4 regions of the Serratia sp. KH_031 genome follow, and region 4 is predicted to be linked to each of the others. Evidence: predicted binding sites of a transcription regulator. Region 4 holds the regulator's gene; each other region holds the start of a gene.

Region 1 (5,062 bases), 740 kb from region 4:
CCGTTGGATTTTGTCTCATCAGCATCACGATTTTTCATCAGGATGTTGTAGCGAAAATCATCAATTCGTCGTCATTTTAAGCAAATGCAGATGGAACAACGATTTTTTGCGATTTTGACGTTGACCAGCTACAGGGCTTGGTCTTTGATTGAAAGCATCATTCACCAACAGACGGAAGCGCCATGGAACAATTACGCGGTTTGTACCCGCCATTAGAAGCGTATGACAGCGGTTGGTTGGATACCGGGGATGGTCACAAAATTTATTGGGAACTGAGCGGTAATCCGAACGGGAAACCGGCGGTATTTATCCACGGTGGGCCGGGCGGTGGTATTTCTCCCTACCATCGGCAGTTGTTTGATCCTGAGCTTTATAAGGTGATGTTGTTCGACCAACGTGGTTGTGGGCGTTCTAAACCTCATGCCAGCCTGGATAACAATACCACTTGGGATTTAGTTAACGATATCGAACGCCTGCGTGAAATGGCGGGTGTGGAGAAGTGGTTGGTGTTTGGCGGCTCTTGGGGCTCGACCTTGGCACTGGCTTATGCACAAAAACACCCCGAACGCGCCAGTGAACTGGTATTGCGCGGTATTTTTACCCTACGCAAGCAAGAGCTGCTTTGGTACTACCAAGATGGCGCATCGCGCTTCTTCCCGGACAAATGGGCGCGTGTGTTATCCATTCTCTCTGACGAAGAGCGCAAAGACGTGATTGCAGCTTATCGCCAGCGCCTGACCTCACCGGATAAAGAAGTGCAACTGGAAGCTGCACGATTGTGGAGTGTATGGGAAGGGGAAACCGTGACCTTGCTGCCAAGCCCGACTTCGGCTTCTTTCGGTGAGGATGATTTTGCTTTGGCCTTTGCCCGCATTGAAAACCACTATTTCACCCACTTAGGTTTTTTGGACAGTGATGATCAGTTGCTGCAAGACGTGGCATTAATACGTCACATACCTGCGGTGATCATTCATGGTCGTTATGACATGGCCTGCCAAGTGCAGAACGCATGGGATTTGAAAAAGGTTTGGCCGGAAGCTGAATTGCATATTGTCGAAGGGGCGGGGCATTCATTTGATGAGCCGGGGATCTTGCATCAACTGATGTTGGCAACCGACCGTTTCGCAGGTAAATCAGTGTAAATCGTAGCTCCAGCCCTGTGACGTTTACAGGGCTGGTCAGTTATTTGGTTTTTGGCTCGTAAGGCAGACGCGAGAATTTGTGCGATTCGCCACGATAATGCATCACACGTTCGCGAAAGTAATCGCGCAGATGAGCAGGTTGTTCACGTTCAACCATCTCTGGAATCACTGGCATATTGTAGCGTTCTTTAAATGCCACACCAGACGCTGCCAGATCCACATTCACCTTATCCATATCTTCTTTGGCAAGCTCTGCCAGATTGTAACCCACCGTCGGCTCCTTACATCATCAATCCGAATTAGCGCAAAAGGTAATCCACTCGCCAACGCTTGGCAAGCATGAAACTTAATCCCTTTTTTCATTATGGTTATTTATTGGTTTTATATAATGTAATTTATTTATTTTTATAAATAAGAATTATTCGCTTCTAATTTGCTTTGGCTTGACGATAATAATTATCATAACAATTAACTTGCGCATTTGTTTTATTTTAACACATTGATTTATATTCAAATTAAATTGATGCCATGATTAATGTGAATCAAGTGTTTTTATTTTGTTTTAATCTGGGCATAATGCGTGAAATTAAATTCATGACCTGCCAAGAAAAAGGAATAATCATGCTGACGCAAGAAATGACCAAGAAGTTGAATGAACAACTGAACCTGGAATTCTATTCTGCCAACCTGTACCTGCAAATGAGCGCTTGGTGTGCCGAGAAAGGTTTTGAAGGTGCGGCAGCGTTCCTGCGTGAACATTCACAGGAAGAGATGCAGCATATGCAGCGTCTGTTCGACTACCTGAGCGATACTGGCGCTCTACCATTGTTGGGTACCATCGCGGCTCCGCCAGTTGAGTTCAAATCGTTGGCCGATGTTTTTGCTCAAACTTACGAACACGAGCAGCACATCACCAAGCAAATTAATGAACTGGCGCACGTGGCAATGACCACCCGTGATTACTCCACCTTCAACTTCCTGCAATGGTATGTTTCTGAGCAGCATGAAGAAGAAAAACTATTCAAATCTGTGCTGGATAAACTGGCGCTGGTGGGTGATAGCGGTAAGGGTCTGTTCTTCATCGACAAAGATCTGAAGAAAATGGGTGCAACAGGCGGCAATCCGCAGGCTTAATTTTGGTATTAGAAGAAACCGCGTACTGTTTAGGATGCGGTTTTTTTTCGTCCGCAATTTGGCAAGCCTAAAATTGTGTGCTGGTGGATCGCAAAATTCTAGTGATATGCTCGACTTACCGATAGACGGTAGTTATGATTTGGCGTGATTTATTACATTTTTCATCTGAAGGAATACCATCGTGATTGGGAAAATTCGTTCTTCTTACCGTCTGCTTTCTACCGTCTTTGTGCTGTTTGTCGGTTTGTCCTCCCAACAGGCATTGGCTCACGCCCACTTGAAAGTGGAAAACCCGGCTGCTGATGCCATTGTGAATCAGGCACCTGAAACGCTAACACTCAATTTTTCTGAAGGTATCGAGCCTAACTTCAGTGGTATTAAAATCACCGGGCCAGACAATAACGTGGTGAAAACTGGCGCGCTGAAGATTGATCCTAGCAACAACACACAAATCAACCTGCCGATCGAAAGTAAGTTGGCCGCAGGTAAATATAACGTTGACTGGCACGTGGTGTCGGTTGATGGTCATAAAACCAAAGGCCAATACAGCTTTACCGTAAAATAAGCATGACTTTGGCGACACTGTTCGTCCTGTGCCGATTTGTGCACTTTGCGGCGGTGATGATAATGTTTGGCGTAGGTCTATTCTGCGCCTTGTTATCTCCGCAGCCTCTCTCCCCACAGTTGACTCGCGACACCCGCCGGCTGTTGGTTTCGGCCACTTGGATAGCCGCGCTTTCTGCTGGATTTTTGTTGATGATCCAGGCCGGGCAAATGGGCGATGGTTGGACGGATACTTATCAACCTGCAATTTGGCTGGCAGTTCTTGGCACGACCTTCGGTGAAGTGTGGCGCTGGCACCTTGCCTTTTCGGCGTTAAGTCTGTTGGCGCTAATATTACCGAAACCCTGGCAGCTACGCGCTCTGGTTTCGCTTTCGGCATTATTGTTAATCAGCTTGGCATTCATCGGCCATGCGGCAATGTATCAAGGGGGTGTTGGTGCGTTGCATCGTTTTAACCATGCCTTACATCTGTTAGCCGCAGGTTATTGGTTTGGTAGTTTATTGCCGTTGCTGATTTGTATGCGCTATCTATCTCAACCGAAATGGCGTCACGACGCTGTTACTACGTTGGTGTGCTTCTCGTCTTGGGGGCATGGTGCCGTGATATTGGTCATTATCACTGGGATCATCAATAACCTGCTGGTGTTGGGACATTGGCCGTTAAATTTTTCTTCGCCTTATCAACGTTTATTGGCGATCAAAATGGTGTTAGTGGCGTTAATGGTATTGGTCGCCATCGCCAATCGCTATGTGGTGGTGCCTATCATGCGCACTAACCCAACGCTGGCACTGCGTGGCGTGGTGGTAGCCTGTTGGAGTGAAATTGCGTTAGGTGCGGTGGTGCTCATGCTAGTGAGTTTATTTGCAACTTCAGCGCCAGTATAACGTCAACGCCAGTACAACTTCAGTTCTGGTATAACATCGGCGTCGATATCATATTGCGACTTGCCGTAACCTACCGAATTGCGGGAGAATTACGGAAAATTGCAACTGAAGGCCATAACATGAAATCGGTATTACTTGGCATTGCGCTTCTGGCAACCTCAACCAGCGTACTGGCAGCAGGGATCGTGAACGTCAGCAAACTGGAATACGGCAAACAATGGGCATTCGTCAAAGAAGAAGTGACGCTGCAATGCCGAAAAGGTGGTGCGGTGTTTGTTCTCAATAACAGTACGCTGATGCAATATCCTCTGAATGACGTGGCGGCGGAGCAGGTGAAGGCTGGCCAACTGCGCGCTGAATCCTTGGATGTGATCCTACTAGATGATGCTAATAACCCAGGCCACAAAATGGATGTCACGCCGTTTCGCGAGCGTGCTGAGAAGTTGTGTGCGAAATAGCGTCTATCAACCAATGAGTTACGAGATGGTTAACGGTTGATTGAGTTGTGTGCTAAATTTGTTTCACAGCGAAACTATCACTGCGTGTTAGGCTCGCTGGCAAAACTGGCACATTAGACTATTCTTAAATTGCACGGCTGAACAAGCCTTGCACTAAATGCCAACTTTTAGCGCACGGCTCTCTCCCAAGAGCCATTTCCCTAGACCGAATATAGGAATCGTATTCGGTCTTTTTTTATTTGTATGATTTTTATGTTATTTTTAGCTTATTACTTCTTACCAAACAACAACGCTGTTGTTTTTTCATCAACGGCACCGCTGCGCTTTCCGTCCTCTCCATAATAACGATCTTTGCGGCAAAGCTTTTCTTTCACATCGCAGAATACGCCATTGGCGAAAGTGAATTCCGTATGGTCAAAATCGCTATCCGTTGACAACCGATCGCTTTTTTTCTTGCCTAAGTACTTCTCTGTGAGCGGAATCGAAACGCCATCGGTAGCATTGACACAAATATATTGATCGCAGACAACCCCGGAAACGGGGGATTTGAGTGCTTTTTTGGCGGTTGTCGCCCCTGCGGAACCCGCAATACAACTGATTGATAATGCTAATAGGATTAATGATTTTTTCATTGTTCGCTCCCTCATATTGTTAGGATTTTGGTTGGCAATATTCTTTCAACAACGCTAAAGCATCGGCTTTGAGCTGGTAGAGATAGACCGGGCGTCCGGTTGTGCCGTACAGAATACGGGTGGTAAGAATTTGTATTTCTGATAAATAAATCAGATACTTACGGCATGAGACTCGTGATATGCCAATGGCGGCCGCCAAGTTATCGGTAGAGAACTCAGTGTCATGATGTTGTGCGATCCACTCACA
Region 2 (5,062 bases), 1.4 Mb from region 4:
GACTCATAACCGTCTGCCGTTTTGTACTTCGCCAGTACGCTGTCGACGGTTTTAAAGTTAGCGTCAATCTTGTCCAACAGCGGTTTATTGGCTTTCACCAACAACGGACGCAACAGGTTGACGATTTTCTGCGAGCCATCGACGTTAGCCTGGAAATCCCACAAATCAGTACGGCTGTAGCGATCTTCTTCACCGCTAATTTTGCTGGCTGCCACTTCTTCGATCAGCGCCGCGGCACCGCCCACCACCTTGCTCGGCGGGAAGGTCAGCTCACCGATACGTTTTTGCAGTTCAACGGTGTCGGTATAAAGACCCTCAGCATACTTATCCATACCCTTGGTGCTGTTGTCGGCGAACAACGCTTTCTCCAAACGGTGGAAACCGGTGAAATTCGGATCGGCGGATTTTTGCTCGTAATCATCTTCACGGGCGTCAATGCTGCCATCCAAATCAGAGAACAATTCTGCGATAGGCTCGATGCGCTCGTAATGCTGACGCGTCGGGGCATACAGTTTGCGCGCGGCTTCTACGTTGCCCGCTTTCACCGCATCGGTGAACAATTTGGTTTGCTTGACCAATCCATCGACTTCTTTAGTCACGTAAACCTTGTATTCGGCAATCGGCCCAACCAGATCCAACGCGTTAGGCTTGCCGTCGGTCACCGCGCCAGCGGCGGCTGTTACTGTCAATTTGCCTTTCGGGTTACTGAGCAAACCGCAGGTCATGTCGTATTCGCCCGGCTCTAGATTAGCGGTCATTTTTTGCGTGAAACCCGGCGCGATATTTTCACGCTCTTCGACCACCATCACCCCTTTCAGGATTTCCCATTCCAGGTTTTTCTGGCTGCTATTGCGCACCACAAATTGGGTTTTACCGGCTGGGACGGTCAATTGCATCGGTTCACACTGCTTATCGTTAACCGTCACTTTGACTTGCGGCACATCAGCCGCCAATGCGTTGAAGCTCAGTGCCAGCGCAGGCACCGCCAACAACAATGCCTTACGGCGAAATAATGGAGACATACAAGGTTCCCTTTATAAATGATTAACGAGGTGTTTTATGTGTTGTCGAAACGGCCACCGCGTCCATCCGCTGTGGCAGGAAGAAGAAAATTAACGCTGGGATCAGGTACAGGAAATAAACCGCCACTTCACTGACCGTTGGCGCTTCTTGATAGCCGAACATGCCTTCTAGCAAGGTGCCAAACAGCGAGTGGGTAGAAAGGTGATTGCTAAAATCAAAGGCAATGTCTTGGAAATGGTTCCACAAGCCGGCCTCATGGAAGGCGCGAATGGCACCCGCCGCCAGCCCTGCCGCCACGAACAGAATAAACAGGCTGGTCCACTTGAAGAACTTCGCCAGATGCAGTTTCACACCGCCCCAGTAGATCATCATGCCGAGCACGATGGCGCAGGCTAAACCGAGGAGTGCCCCGATCGGCGCAGCGATGCCAACATCTTGCTGGAAAGCCGCCAACAGGAAGAACACCGACTCTAACCCTTCGCGCGCGACGGCAAAGAACACCATCGCCACCAACGCCCAGCCTTGGCCCTGACCTTGATCTGTGTTGAGCGCCTTATCAATCGCCCCTTCCAAATGCGTTTTGACGGATCTAGCCACCTTACGCATCCAGAACACCATGTAGGTCAAAATCAATACCGCCACCACCGCCACCATCCCCTCAAACAGTTCCTGTTGTTTTTGCGGGAATTCGCCAGTGGTTTCGTTAATGAAGATGCCCAGCGCCAAGCACAACACGACGGCGATGATAATGCCCGCCCACACTGCGCCCAGCCATTGACCGCGCTGCGTTCTTTTTAGATAACTGGCAATCAGGCTGACGATTAACGCCGCCTCCAGCCCCTCACGAAACATGATAAGGAAGGGAACAAACATAGGTGATACCCCTGAAAAGACCGCCATCGCTCAGTCGCTACGTGACAAAATCAACGCCTAACCGAATGTAAAGAAAAGTAAACCAGAACGATAGTGATTATCATTACAATAAAAAGAATTGCAAGTAGGGGGAACAGTGATTTTTTCTAATCAAATATTTCAGTGGAAAAGTTTAATGGTAGGAAACTGAACACCTAGGGAAAGATCTTGGGGTGGGATGATCCCCAGCCACGGGGCTTAATGCCGTTCAGTTAATCTTGAGTTTTTTAGCGGTTTTTGCCAATTCGGTATTAGTGAGTAGAGCACTGGTGTTAACGCCATTGAAGGCGCTGAGCGGAGAAACGGAGCATAGGCAAATCCGCCAGGGAAGGCGGATTTAGGCGAAACAGACAGGGACGTCTGTTGCACAGCCAGCCGTGATGCGCAGTGCCATAGCGCAGGGATTTCGCCTGATATGGCAAGGGCTCGGGGTGTTGGGGGGGCAGCTCTTGGCCCCCCAACTCGGTCGCGGTTGTCCGCGTCATAGGGAATAACGAATGTCTAGCGACCGAAACTTACACGGCATCAGCAAAAATAGGCTAACTGACTAGCATTACAGCCAGTGGCTGGGGAGAGAATTATTTCACTGCCGGGATCACATCCAGCACCCGCACGGTATACACCATGGTCGAGCCCGGCGGGATCGACGGCGGCAGCCCCTTGTCGCCATACGCCAGCGCTGGTGGTACCACCAAGGTCACGCTGCCGTGGTTTTGTATCTGACTCAGCGCGGTTTTGAACAACGGGGGATAGGCATTCAGCGGTTGCGATATTGAAGTGTCGGCCAGTTCCATATCCTTAATCACCGTGCCGTCCGTCAGGCTCTCTTTCACCACGATGGCGACGGTATCATTATCCGCTATCGCCCCTTTGCCCTGATAATCCACCCGGTAGTAATAACCGAGCGCGGCCTTTTTCGCCCGCGGCTGTTTCTTGAAGGATTCCAGGTATTTGCTGCCCTTGAGTTCGGTCTGGGTTTTCAGCGCCTGCTCTTGGGTTTGCTGCGCGGTGGTCAGGGCTTTCAGTGCCTGCGTCACTTTGTCTGCCGTCAGGCGGTATTTGCCGCTAAAACTGTCTTCCACTCCCGCCAGTGCTAGGGTTTTGTCGACGGTGATGCCATCACGGCTACGCTCATCCAGCAACGCCAGTATTTCTGCCCCCAGCTCAGTACCAATCGCGTAATCACGTGCGCCATCGCCAGTTTGTGGCACGGTGACGGTCGGTTTTTTCTCTTGTTGAGCTTTTTCCAGTTCGGTTTTCAATGCCGCCAGTTGGGTTTGCAAGGCCGTGCGTTCGGTCTGGTTAGCCGTCAATGTTTGCTGCAACGCCGTGCGTTCATCTTGGTTGGCGGTCAGCGTTTGTTGCAGTGCGGTTTTCTCACTTTGTGTGGCTTTCAGCGCATCGGTTTGGCTTGCCAGTTGCTGTTTCAGGCTTTCACCGTCCTGCTGCACCTGCTTGAGTGTGGCTTGCAAGGCCGTCAGTTGTTCACTGCTTTGCTCAGTTTGTGATAGCTGCTGGCGCAGTTGAGCCAGTTCCGCCGTCTGTTGATTGGCTTTGGCCAGCAGTTGGTTAATCACTGCCTGCTGCGCCTTGAGTTCACGCAGGCTGCCGCTGTCGGCCTGACTCCCTGCCCGGCTGGGTTTCGCCCGGCGCGGCGCCGGTTTGGCCATCTCTTCCGCCGCCGACGCCACTTGTGACGGCGTTAAATACAGCAAAGCCGGCGCCTCATCCGTTTGCCGGGTAATGCTTTCCAGCGAATCCAGTGTTTGTGCCTGAGAGGCCTCCTCGGCCTGTACGCCGCCGCAGGTCAGCGCCAACAAGGCACCACAGACTAACCGATGTTTCATTTCACACTCTCTCCACGCCGCACCAATGCCTGCAGCACATCACGCTCGATGTCGGCACACACCAGATTGGTTTTGTATTTGTACAACGCATCTAGCGTGTATTTGGTTTGGATGTTCACGTCTTCACGCACCGCGGTGTACACCCCGGCACTCGACACCAAGCTGTTGAACTGGGCTTTGCGCAGGGCATACTGTTTATTATTGAGCAGCTTGAGCGAAGCCAGTTCGCTCTGGCATTGACCGATTTTTTCACGCCCCGGATGGGCCGGTGGCGCCGGGGGTGGCAGCGGAATACTCTCAGCTTTCGGGGTCGATAGGCTGGCGGGGGTGGCGCGGTCTAGCGGCTTCTCGGTTGGTGGGGTTTCGCTCTGGCAACCCAACAGCAGCAACGACACTCCCAGCACGGCAGGACGGGACGATAAAAGGAAAATTCGCTTCACGGTTAACTCCTGTAAAACACGACAGCGTGTGTATCCTTGCCCCTTGCAGAGCAGTGAATTATCAATGAAATCAGAGCAAATTAATAAAATCGAGCCTCTCTCCTGTCCGGTGCCATAACCGACACAGTCGGCGACCAAGCGGAGGTCGTGCGCAGGCTGTCCATCAGCACCGATTGCACCGCCACCAGTTGGGCACAGTGCGCTATGCCCATTTTGTGCATGGCACGGCTCTTTTGTGCGGTCACGGTTTTCACGCTGCGCATCGTTAACCCCGCAATCTCCTGCATCGAATGCCCTTGTACCAAGTAACCCATTACACGGGATTCGGCCGGGGACAGGGGCTCACGTTGAATCCCCACCGGGTTATCTCTCTGCGTCATCGCCCCCGCGCGCTGCAACTGCACGGTCCAATCCGCCAGCGGCAAGGCCAATGTCACGATGTTATCCACCCCGCACTGCTGCAGGCACGACACCAAAAACGGGATGGGCACATCCAGCACCACCATCAAACGCAGTTGCGGATAAGTGGCTCGCAGGTGTTGAATCAACCGCATACCCTGCTGCACATCGTTCTGATACACATGCAGCGACAAGATAATCATGTCAGTCGGGCAGGCCAGCAAACGCTCGACCTGCTCGGTGTCATACTGACCACACTGCCAGACAACGTGGGCAGAGCCGCTGTGGCACAACGCCTGCAACGCCCGTTGCACCATTTGGCACGAGGACACCACCGCCACCCGGGCGCGGTGTTCTGCTTGGTGCTCGGCATAGCGCGTAGTGTTGAGACGCCTCATGATGATACGCGGGTGCGTTGGTCCGCCTGCACCACCCGGCTCA
Region 3 (5,062 bases), 860 kb from region 4:
TTCAACGCACTATTGACGCTCGCCAGATTCATGCGCACCGAGGCATCCAATAACGTCACCGATGGAATACGTAACGTGTTCTCGTTATCGGCCCATTGTTTACCGATATAACGGATACCCGCGCCTAAATTCAGTCCATAACCTGCGTCGTATTGTCCCCATAACGAGGCGATTTGATCTGGCACTAAATATGGCGTGTTGCCGTCGTTGCCATCCACTGCATCTTTGAATTTCACCTTGTTATAACTGTAACCAGCAATGATATTCAACCGCTCGGTAACTTTAGTGCGTGCTTCCAATTCGATGCCCTGAGAGTTCACTTTCCCTGCGGGAACGTAATAACTCTCTTGGACCAAGCGGTTAGCAACGTCTTTTTGCGTCAGATCGTATAATGAAACGCTATACAGCGAGCTGCTGCCTGGTGGTTGATATTTCAGGCCGATCTCATATTGTTCACTGGTCGTGGGTTTCAACAAATGACCACTCTGGTCGGCCAATACGGCTGGCGTTATCGCCGTGCTGTAACTGGCATACGGCGAAAAACCACTATCGAAATGATACAATACAGAAGCACGGCTGCTGACGTGATCGTCCGTGCGCTCGTCGGTCGTATTGTTATTCAGAACGGTATTCTTGCTCTCTAAACGGTCAAAACGCCCGGCAAGATTGAAGTACCAACGGTCAATGTTAATCTCATCTTGTAAATAGATCCCGGTTTGCTCATAACGACGAATAGAGTCGGTATGCACCAAGCCGGTCAGTTCTGGCCCACCTGAAATTCCGGTATACGGATTTAATGGCGTTGCTGCCGCACTCTCTTCCCACAGAGAGTTGCGGAAGTTTTGATAATCCACACCCAACATCACTTTGTGCGCTAACGGCCCGGTAATAAAATCGGCCACTAATTGGTTATCAATGGCATAGGCGTTCAGCGAGGTATTGGAGCCACTATACCAACGGTTAAGATTGGTGTGGGTTTCGTCCCAACCAATTTGATAGACCTGTTCCAGTTCGACATTGGAATGGGTGTAACTCGCTTTTTGATTAAATGACCAGACATCATTAAAGCTGTGAGAGAAGTCATAACTATAAATCTGCTCCCAACGCTTGAATTCATTGCGGCTACTTTCACCATCGAAAAATCCACGACTGAGTTTATCGCCCTGGCTCGCATACAGGCTGCCATCTGCCGGTACTGAGCTGTGATAACCTCCAGACGGATCTTTTTGCAAATAGGCTCTCAATAATAACGAGGTATTTTCATCAGGTTGCCACAACAGCGACGGTGAAATCGCGTAACGTTCTTCACGTTGATGATCGTACATGGTATCGCTAGTACGAGTCATGCCAGTGAGTCGATAGGCCCATTGGTCGGTCAACGCGCCAGTCAAATCAAACGCCCCGCCTAACGTATTATTGTTACCCGCCATGCCGCGAACATGCCCTTCTGTCGCAAACTGTGGACGTTTAGAAGTCATGGCTACCAACCCGCCGGGAATGCTTTGCCCATACATCACGGCTGCGGGTCCTTTGATCACATCAATACGTTCCAGGAACCAAGGATCAACTTGCAAGGCGTTATAACTACCGCCGTCACTCAGCAAACGCAGCCCATCGAGGAAGGTATTATTGACGTCCCCACCGTGGAAACCTCGCAATGAAACGGTGTCATAGCGCGTGGCACCACCGGCAAAGTTGGTAAATACGCCAGGGGTATAGTTCAGCGCCTCATTGACCGTCTGAGCATTTTGATCGTCCATTTGTTGGCGCGTCACCACTGAAACCGACTGCGCCGTGAGAATGAGCGGTTGATCGGTTTTAGTCGCTCCTATGCTAGTGGTAGCAGTGTACCCCTGCGTCTTGCTTTCCGCATTATCTGCAGGCTGAGCGGTGACGACTAACGTCTCTTCTGCAAAAGAAAATGATGGGGAAAGTAACGCCAAAGAACATAACAAGTGGCAACGTTTGAGAGGAAAAAGCACGGACATACTCATGACCCTTAATGAACCCATTGAAGTTGTACCGTAAAAAACCGTGTCGACGACGTTCCGCGACATTATCCCAGAGGTCTTTCGGTACTCTAGATTGAACAATACTATAAACGATAATAACAATGATAATTATTATCATTGTTATAAATAAAGTGAATTATATCAACCTATTTTCAGCGGGATTGTCAGGATCGTATTTAATCTTGGGGATGATGGCTGTTGTCTACCTATCATTACTTTCCGGATAAGTAGCCAGCGGGTGACTTAGGGCTCGGAATATAAGGTGCAGAAACATCCACCAGTCGGCACAGCTTGCTGTAATTGTTGGATTTCTCACAAATTTTGTCACTCACAAAAATGCCTAGGTAACCGAACCCCAGCAAATACGCGAACATACATAAAATGAAGATAATTTCTCTCAACTGCCGTTCCTACCTGATACCTGTTCTTTTACTATCATAACGTGATTAGCCACTTTCCGCCTGTGCCAAGTATAACCAGAGTTTTCAAGACGTCTCGTCACTGTGGCTACTCACCCCAGCCTCGTTTGGTGTAACATGAAAGATAATTCAGCAAGCAGGATCGCCCATGCATCATTTGATGTTAGATATTGAAACCTTGGATATAAAATCGAGTGCCGTCATTCTGGTGGTGGCTGCCGTCTTTTTCGATCCTAAAACCGGTGAATTAGGTGCCGAATTCGAAACATCAGTTAACAGTCAAAAGGAACAACCGGGGAGGACTATCAGTCTAGATACCGTGGCTTGGTGGGCAAAACAATCGGATGAAGCGCGTAAATTGGCGTTTAGCGGCACTGAAACGCTCAAACGTGTGCTAACCAATTTGACTCGGTTTATCCACATGAACGCGACCGATACGGTCAAAGTATGGGGTAATGGCAAAGAGTTTGATTGTTCAATCCTGGAACATGCTTTCCAACAGTTGGAAATGCCTTGCCCATGGAAGTTTTGGGATACTCAAGATGTGCGAACCGTCATCACACTAGCAGAGATACACGGCTTCAACCCCAAGAAAGAGCGCCCATTTGAAGGAACTCCGCACCGGGCGTTAGATGATGCCAAACACCAGGCGCGTTATGTCGCAGATACCATTTCGGCACTCTATTATCGTAAAGCCGTTTGAATTTCTGAATGATTACGCTTTGCCAAAACACCGTTGGAATCATTGGTGATGACTCGGCGAGTAAAACGATAATAACGATTCCAATAAGGATTTTTCAAACTGGAAATAGTCACGCCTTGGCTAGTTGATGCATGGACAAAACTATCGTTACCTATCGCAATACCTACATGGCGGCGATTCTTTGGGCCAGAGAAGAAAATCAGATCTCCGGGAACAATATTTTGGCGAGAAACTTGTTCACCTAAATTTTTCTGCCCTTGTGTCGTACGTGGCAAATTAACACCAAATTGACTACTAAAAGCTCTTTGTACAAACGCAGAACAATCAATGCCTTTTCTGCTATTACCGCCCCACAAATAGCGAACACCTTCCCAATGGCGATAATGTTCAAGCACGGCAGCACGCACAGTGGCATCATTTTTGATTAGGGTGCTTGAAGACTGATTAAACGGGTCTCGTCCGTTTTCACGGGTGCTCAGTGAAGCATCCGCTTGATAGCTGACCAAGAGGGAAAATATAAATATAAAACCGTAATGGGTTAAAAAATTTTTACTTCTCATCGTATTACATTCCAATCACTGCAATCGTCACATTTGCATGGAATCCTTGTATTGATATATCTCCCCAACAGATAGGTGACAATTAATCTGAGTGGGCCCGTTTAATAGAGCCCGGATGGTATAAAAAGCACTCTAGCATGGCAAATAAAAATTGATTATTTTTTCACCACCCCAAGAGACCGTTATTAATTTTTTACATTAATGACATAAACCTTAAAATCCATCACTCATTAAATAGATGAAATTTATGTTTGATGTCAGCACCTTCCGATTTGTCATATTTGTATTACTTAATCATTTCACCCAGCAATGTAACGTAACAACAAAAAGACAATTTATTTTATTAAAGAAATGTTAATTTCCAATTGCCACATATTTTGTCACCTTATGCAGTGTCCAAAACAACATCAAACTAACAATAACCTGTCTTTATTCCTTTCTATTTGTTAACAGAATCTCTACTCTAGTTCTCTTTGTCACTCGGATGTGCCGATTCTGTTATGCAACGATTTCTCTTTCTTCTTCTCAGCCTGATTTTGTTAGGACCTCTGGGAATCGATCTCTACCTTCCTACCATACCGGCTATCGCCGTGGGTCTAGACAGCAGCGAAGCATTGATTCAATCCACCATCTCGCTGTTCATTTTAGTGCTAGGAGTGGGACAGATTATTGCTGGGCCATTGGTTGATAACTATGGGCGTAAACCCATCGCATTAGCGGGCATTGTTATCTATATGGTTGGGGCTGCAATGGCAGCGTTGGCGACAACACCAACAATGTTTGTCGCCTCACGCCTGTTGCAAGGCTGCGCGGTCTGTTGTACCGCTGTCGTTGCATTCAGCGGTGTGCGCGATCGTTTAAATGGCGATGATGCCGCCCGCGCCTTTGGCTTCCTAAACGGTACGTTGAACATCATTCCTGCATTAGCGCCTTTATTGGGTGGATTATTGGCGGAAGCTTTCGGCTGGCGCGCACCGTTCTGGTTCCTGGTGCTTTATGCCTTGCTGGTGTTGCTGTTGATCGCCCGCTTTTTGCCAGAGACCCGCCCTGCCGATACCGTGCCGGTCAAAGGATTGCCATTACGACAATACGCCCGCATTCTCAGTGACCGCCGTTTTATTTCCTTTGCCTTGGTTAACTCAGGTGCGATGGGCATGGCGCTGACCTATGTTTCACTGGCTCCGAACGTGTTAATGGGAACCGCCGGTTTGACACCGTTGCAGTTCTCATTGGTATTCGGTGCCAACGGCTTTTGGATCATGTTAGTGAGCTTTATTGCCAACCGCATCATTCATAAGGTGGGTCGCCCGGTTTGCTTGGCCACCGGAGGCGTGTTGATGGGGTTAGGCTGCCTAGGTTTGCTGTTCG
Region 4 (5,062 bases):
TCTATGAGCGTAAGAGCTACCTGAACCCATGCTTGGATTCTTCTAAGCGCTTTGTCGACAAAGTGATTGGCGAAATTGCCCAGATGCACAAAGAAGCGGGTCAACCGCTGACCACTTGGCATTTCGGTGGTGACGAAGCGAAAAATATTCGCTTTGGTGCGGGTTATACCGACGTGAAGAACCCTGAACCGGGCAAAGGTATCATCGATCAGAGCAAAGAAGATAAGCCTTGGGCCATGTCTCAGGTTTGCCAGAAGATGATCAGCGACGGCAAAATTCAAGATATGGAGCACCTACCAAGCTACTTCGCTGTTGAAGTTAGCAAGTTGGTAAATGCTCACGGCATTGAAAAAATGCAGGCTTGGCAAGATGGTCTGAAAGACGCCAAAGATGCTAAAGCCTTCGCGACTAAGCGTGTCGGCGTGAACTTCTGGGATACCTTGTATTGGGGCGGTTTCGACTCAGCCAACGATTGGGCGAACAAAGGTTACGAAGTCACGATTTCTAACCCGGATTACGTCTACCTCGATTTCCCTTATGAAGTGAACCCGAACGAGAGCGGTTACTACTGGGGCACTCGCTTCAGCGACGAGCAGAAGATCTTTAGCTTCGCGCCAGACAACCTGCCGCAGAACGCCGAAACCTCGGTTGACCGTGACGGCAACCACTTTACCGCTAAGAGCGATAAACCGTGGCCGGGTACATTCGGTCTGTCTGCCCAACTGTGGAGCGAGGTCGTTCGTACCGACAAACAGGCAGAATACATGTACTTCCCTCGTGTTCTGTCGGTGGCAGAGCGTGCATGGCACCGTGCAAGCTGGGAGCAGGATTACAAGGCGGGTCGTGAGTACAAAGGTGGCGAAACGCACTTTGTTGATACCAAAACGTTGGACAGAGATTGGCTGCACTTTGCCAACCTGATGGGACAGCGTGAACTGGCCAAACTGGATAAAGGTGGCGTTAGTTACCGTCTGCCAGTCCCTGGAGCACGTGTTGTGGGCGGTAAACTGGAAGCCAACATTTCATTGCCGGGTCTGGGTATTGAGTACTCAACCGACGGTGGTAAGCAATGGCAACGTTACGATGCCAACGCTAAACCAGCCGTGGCAGGCGATGTACAAATCCGTGCTGTTAGCCCGGATGGCAAGCGTTATAGCCGTGCAGAACCCGTGAAAGTGTAATGACTGAATGCCCACTTGCGTGTCGGCGGGTGGGCAAACAGTAAAGTGAGTGTGAGAGGGTAGTGAGTTAGCTGTAAAGCAGTACCGCGTAGAGAGTGCCGCTGCAATTGTAGTATTTCATGACATGATCTTTCCCCCGGTGCTGCCGGGGATTTTTTTGTCTGTAAATCATAGGTATAAAAAAACCGCCTGTTATCGGCGGTTTCTGCATTCTGGCTTACCCAGAATTATCTTTTATTGTGCAGCGAGTCATCTTCAAGGCAGTCACCTGCTTCACAGTGACCGTACAAATACAGGCTATGATTGGTGAGTTTGATGCCGTGTTGTTTAGCGATATCACGCTGACGGACTTCGATAGATTCGTCGCTGAACTCGATCACTTTGCCGCAGTCTAGGCAAATTAGATGGTCATGGTGATGTTGTTGTGTCAGTTCGAACACGGATTTACCGCCTTCGAAATTATGACGAGTCACGATCCCTGCATCATCGAACTGGTTCAACACACGGTAAACCGTTGCCAAGCCAATTTCTTCACCCATATCTATCAGTTTTTTGTACAGATCTTCCGCACTGACGTGATGGCATTCCGGATCCTGTAGCACTTCCAGGATTTTGAGTCGCGGAAGCGTGACTTTTAAGCCGGCCTTCTTCAGTGCAGTATTGTTGTCAGTCATGCGGATTCTGTCCTGTTACTATGCTAAACAAAGTGAAGGCTAAACAAGTTAGGGCGTTGTCGCCTGTAACATCGGTCGGCACAAGAGTTAATTGCGTCTCATTATAGAACCGGTAGCTATAAATAGAAACCGCCGATTGTTAACAAAGAGTCATTAGCATTTTTTGCATGGTGTGCAGCCAATGCGTTGATGAGCGGGATAAACCGTTGACGCAGTCTACCGTAATGACGTGAGAAGTTACAAATTTGTAGCTTCTATTACTTTAATATCTGCTGCCTATGAAAGCCCTGCATTTCACAGGGCTATGGCGTGATTAACCAATAATGTCAGCGAGGCTCAGCTCTTCAGAAATCTGCTTAACCCAAGCATTCACACGCTCATTGGTCAATTCTGGTTGACGGTCTTCGTCGATCGCCAAACCGAGGAAGTGATTATCATCAGCTAAACCTTTTGAGGCTTCAAAATGGTAGCCTGTGGTTGGCCAGTAACCGACGATCGCGGCACCGCGTGGTTCGATGATGTCACGAATAGTGCCCATCGCATCACAGAAGTATTCAGCGTAGTCTTCTTGGTCACCACAGCCGAACAGTGCAACCAGTTTGCCTTCGAAATCAATTTCTTCCAACGTTGGGAAGAAGTCGTCCCAATCACACTGAGCTTCACCGTAATACCAAGTTGGAATACCGAGCAGCAGGATGTCGAACTTTTCCAGGTCTTCTTTGCTGCTTTTGGCAATGTCGTGAACTTCAGCCACATCTTTGCCCAATTGTTTTTGGATAGTCTTAGCAATGTTTTCGGTATTGCCAGTGTCGCTGCCAAAGAAAATGCCTACGATTGCCATATAGCGTATAACCCTTTAGATTCAATAAATTGTGCCGCGATAAGAGCCTGTAGCCAATGTGCGTCTCTTACCGGTAAATGCGTATCATGCCAGAAATTGGCCCTTGGGTTTTATCACGTTAATGCGATACCAAGGAAAATGGTGTTGATCTGGTGTTGTCCGTAACACCATGCCAAACAAGATTAATGTCCCAGCGGTTCGTCCGCCAGTTGCGCCAGTAACATCTGTTCGATTAACTCGCTGCGGCTGATATTGCGCTGATCCGCCAGTTTGTTTAGGGCGTCCACCGCTTCTGCGTTGATTTTCAGCTCTACACGACGTAAACCGCGCACTTTATCGCGTCGTAGCTGATTACGCTTATTGATTCTAAGCTGCTCATCGCGCGATAACGGGTTGGTTTTCGGGCGCCCCGGACGGCGTTCATCTGCGAACAGATCCAGCGTCGTGCGATCCGTGTTTTCTTTTGCCATAGGTAGCGGTACTGCAAGGGAGTTGAGTCCAGGAATACCGGACGATTAACACAATTCGGGTCAATAAACCCTAACCCAAATTTGCTTCCCAATCTGAACCAGAATGGGGGCAAAAATTATAGCGCGCCATCTTACCTTGCAGGTGCTTAAACAACAATGTTTACGCGCTAAGCTATTATCTTTAGCGCGTTTTTTCATCAGCCGGCTTTGACTCTTCACCAAGAAAGCGATTAATAGCGCGTAATACCGCGTCAGGTTTTTCGGCGTGAACCCAATGTCCAGTCCCCGCGACAACATGAGCTCGAGCCTGTGGAAACTGGCGCGCGATATCGTCACGATATTTATCCTGTACATAAGGCGATAACCCACCGCGAATAAATAGGATCGGATGCGGCCAAGCGGGCACGCCCGGCCAGCCGATGATGTTTTCATATTGTTCGATCAGCACGGGTAAATTGAAACGCCACTCGCCATTGTGGAAAGATTTCAACAGGAACTGGATCACACCTTCTTCGTCCAGATACTCACGCATCAACTGTGCTGCGGCTTGGCGTTGAGTGATCCCTTGCGCCAAGACGGCTTGCAATGCGGTAAAGATTTTGTCGTGGCGACGTGTGTTATACGCTACTGGCGCAATATCGATGGCGACCAGTTTCTCAATCCGTTCCGGTGCAATGGCAGTCAGTGCCATTGCCGCCTTGCCTCCCATCGAATGACCGATAACAATGGCTTTCTCAATCGCCAAATCATCGAGCAACCGGAGTAAATCCTGCGCCATTGCGGGGTAAGTCATCACCGGATCGCGTGGCGATAAACCGTGGTTACGCAGATCGACCTTGATTACCGCGTGATGCTGGTTAAGGGAGCGAGCCAGCACGCCAAGGTTATCCAAATTACCAAACAGGCCGTGGATCAAAACGATAGGTAGGTTCTCGGTTTCTGCTGGCAGTAATTGATAATGTAATTTCATCGTGAACTTCATGACGTAGAGACATTTAGTTAGGGTATCATGATCGCATTAGATCGATCTGCCCAATGATTACCGTAGATTTTTCATGGTAAGGTGCTGATCAAATGACGCCGCTTATAGGTATTAGTCTGCTTTTACCTTTTGGGAAAACGATGTAGTGTTCGCCCTTACGCTTTAACCTTATAATCCCATGACTTGAGCGCCAGAGTTGGTCTCAGGTTTTAAGTAGAAAAAACGTACTGGATCAAGATGAAAACTATCGAAGTTGACGAAGAGCTTTACCGTTATATTGCCAGCCACACGCAACATATTGGAGAAAGCGCGTCTGATATTTTACGGCGTATGTTGAAATTTACCGCAGGGCAGCCAGTGCGAGCGATTTCCGCAGTGGGTGTTCAAGCGACTGAGCAGGAAAAGGCGATTGCAACTCAGCGTCCACGCGATCGTGTACGTGCAGTTCGTGAACTGCTGCTGTCGGACGAATACGCCGAGCAGAACAAAGTCGTCAATCGTTTTATGCTAGTGCTTTCAACGTTATATACCCTTGACGCTGCAAGTTTTGCCGCTGCAACTGACGCGCTGCATGGCCGTACCCGCACCTATTTCGCTGGCGATCAGCAGACTTTGCTAGCAAGTGGGGCGCACACCAAACCAAAACATGTTCCAGGTACCCCTTACTGGGTGATTACCAATACCAACACTGGCCGCAAACGCACCATGATCGAAAACATCATGCAAGCGATGCAGTTCCCTGCGGAGCTGATCGAGAAAGTTTGCGGAACACTCTAATTTAGCGAACACCCCGTCACTGCGGTCGTGGGCGATACCGTACTCGGCCGCCAGACAGGGACTAGGGAGAGATGTCGATGGCGAATAACCCACGTGCCGGGCAGCCAGCCCAGCAAAGCGATTTGATTAACGTTGCC

What was found. Region 4 encodes Fur, which represses iron uptake genes when iron is present. Its sites were predicted from a motif close to ATAATAATGAGAACNACTATCAA; they were not measured.
Region 1: a site for Fur is predicted at 1,589-1,611, ahead of ftnA (non-heme ferritin). Genes of this name have one in related genera too.
Region 2: a site for Fur is predicted at 1,984-2,006, ahead of efeU (iron uptake transporter permease EfeU). Genes of this name have one in related genera too.
Region 3: a site for Fur is predicted at 2,108-2,130, ahead of AC3ISQ_RS11980 (TonB-dependent siderophore receptor). Genes of this name have one in related genera too.

Annotation. Positions count from the first base shown of each region.
Region 1 is NZ_CM174496.1:2,781,314-2,786,375, reverse strand. It holds gene pip (prolyl aminopeptidase) at 183-1,142, shown strand; gene AC3ISQ_RS12565 (DNA polymerase III subunit theta) at 1,183-1,413, opposite strand; gene ftnA (non-heme ferritin) at 1,764-2,276, shown strand; gene yobA (CopC domain-containing protein YobA) at 2,455-2,841, shown strand; gene copD (copper homeostasis membrane protein CopD) at 2,844-3,725, shown strand; gene AC3ISQ_RS12545 (YebY family protein) at 3,845-4,183, shown strand; gene AC3ISQ_RS12540 (YcgJ family protein) at 4,453-4,815, opposite strand; gene dcuR (two-component system response regulator DcuR) at 4,835-5,062, opposite strand, start outside.
Region 2 is NZ_CM174496.1:2,076,001-2,081,062, reverse strand. It holds gene efeO (iron uptake system protein EfeO) at 1-1,022, opposite strand, end outside; gene efeU (iron uptake transporter permease EfeU) at 1,045-1,896, opposite strand; gene AC3ISQ_RS09385 (FKBP-type peptidyl-prolyl cis-trans isomerase N-terminal domain-containing protein) at 2,514-3,782, opposite strand; gene AC3ISQ_RS09380 (hypothetical protein) at 3,779-4,222, opposite strand; gene AC3ISQ_RS09375 (helix-turn-helix transcriptional regulator) at 4,303-5,019, opposite strand; gene AC3ISQ_RS09370 (LuxR C-terminal-related transcriptional regulator) at 5,016-5,062, opposite strand, start outside.
Region 3 is NZ_CM174496.1:2,663,889-2,668,950, forward strand. It holds gene AC3ISQ_RS11980 (TonB-dependent siderophore receptor) at 1-1,988, opposite strand, end outside; gene AC3ISQ_RS11985 (3'-5' exonuclease) at 2,580-3,134, shown strand; gene AC3ISQ_RS11990 (NlpC/P60 family protein) at 3,116-3,694, opposite strand; gene AC3ISQ_RS11995 (multidrug effflux MFS transporter) at 4,195-5,062, shown strand, end outside.
Region 4 is NZ_CM174496.1:3,522,988-3,528,049, reverse strand. It holds gene AC3ISQ_RS15800 (beta-N-acetylhexosaminidase) at 1-1,181, shown strand, start outside; gene fur (ferric iron uptake transcriptional regulator) at 1,409-1,855, opposite strand; gene fldA (flavodoxin FldA) at 2,169-2,696, opposite strand; gene ybfE (LexA regulated protein) at 2,879-3,166, opposite strand; gene ybfF (esterase) at 3,348-4,148, opposite strand; gene seqA (replication initiation negative regulator SeqA) at 4,386-4,925, shown strand; gene pgm (phosphoglucomutase (alpha-D-glucose-1,6-bisphosphate-dependent)) at 5,003-5,062, shown strand, end outside.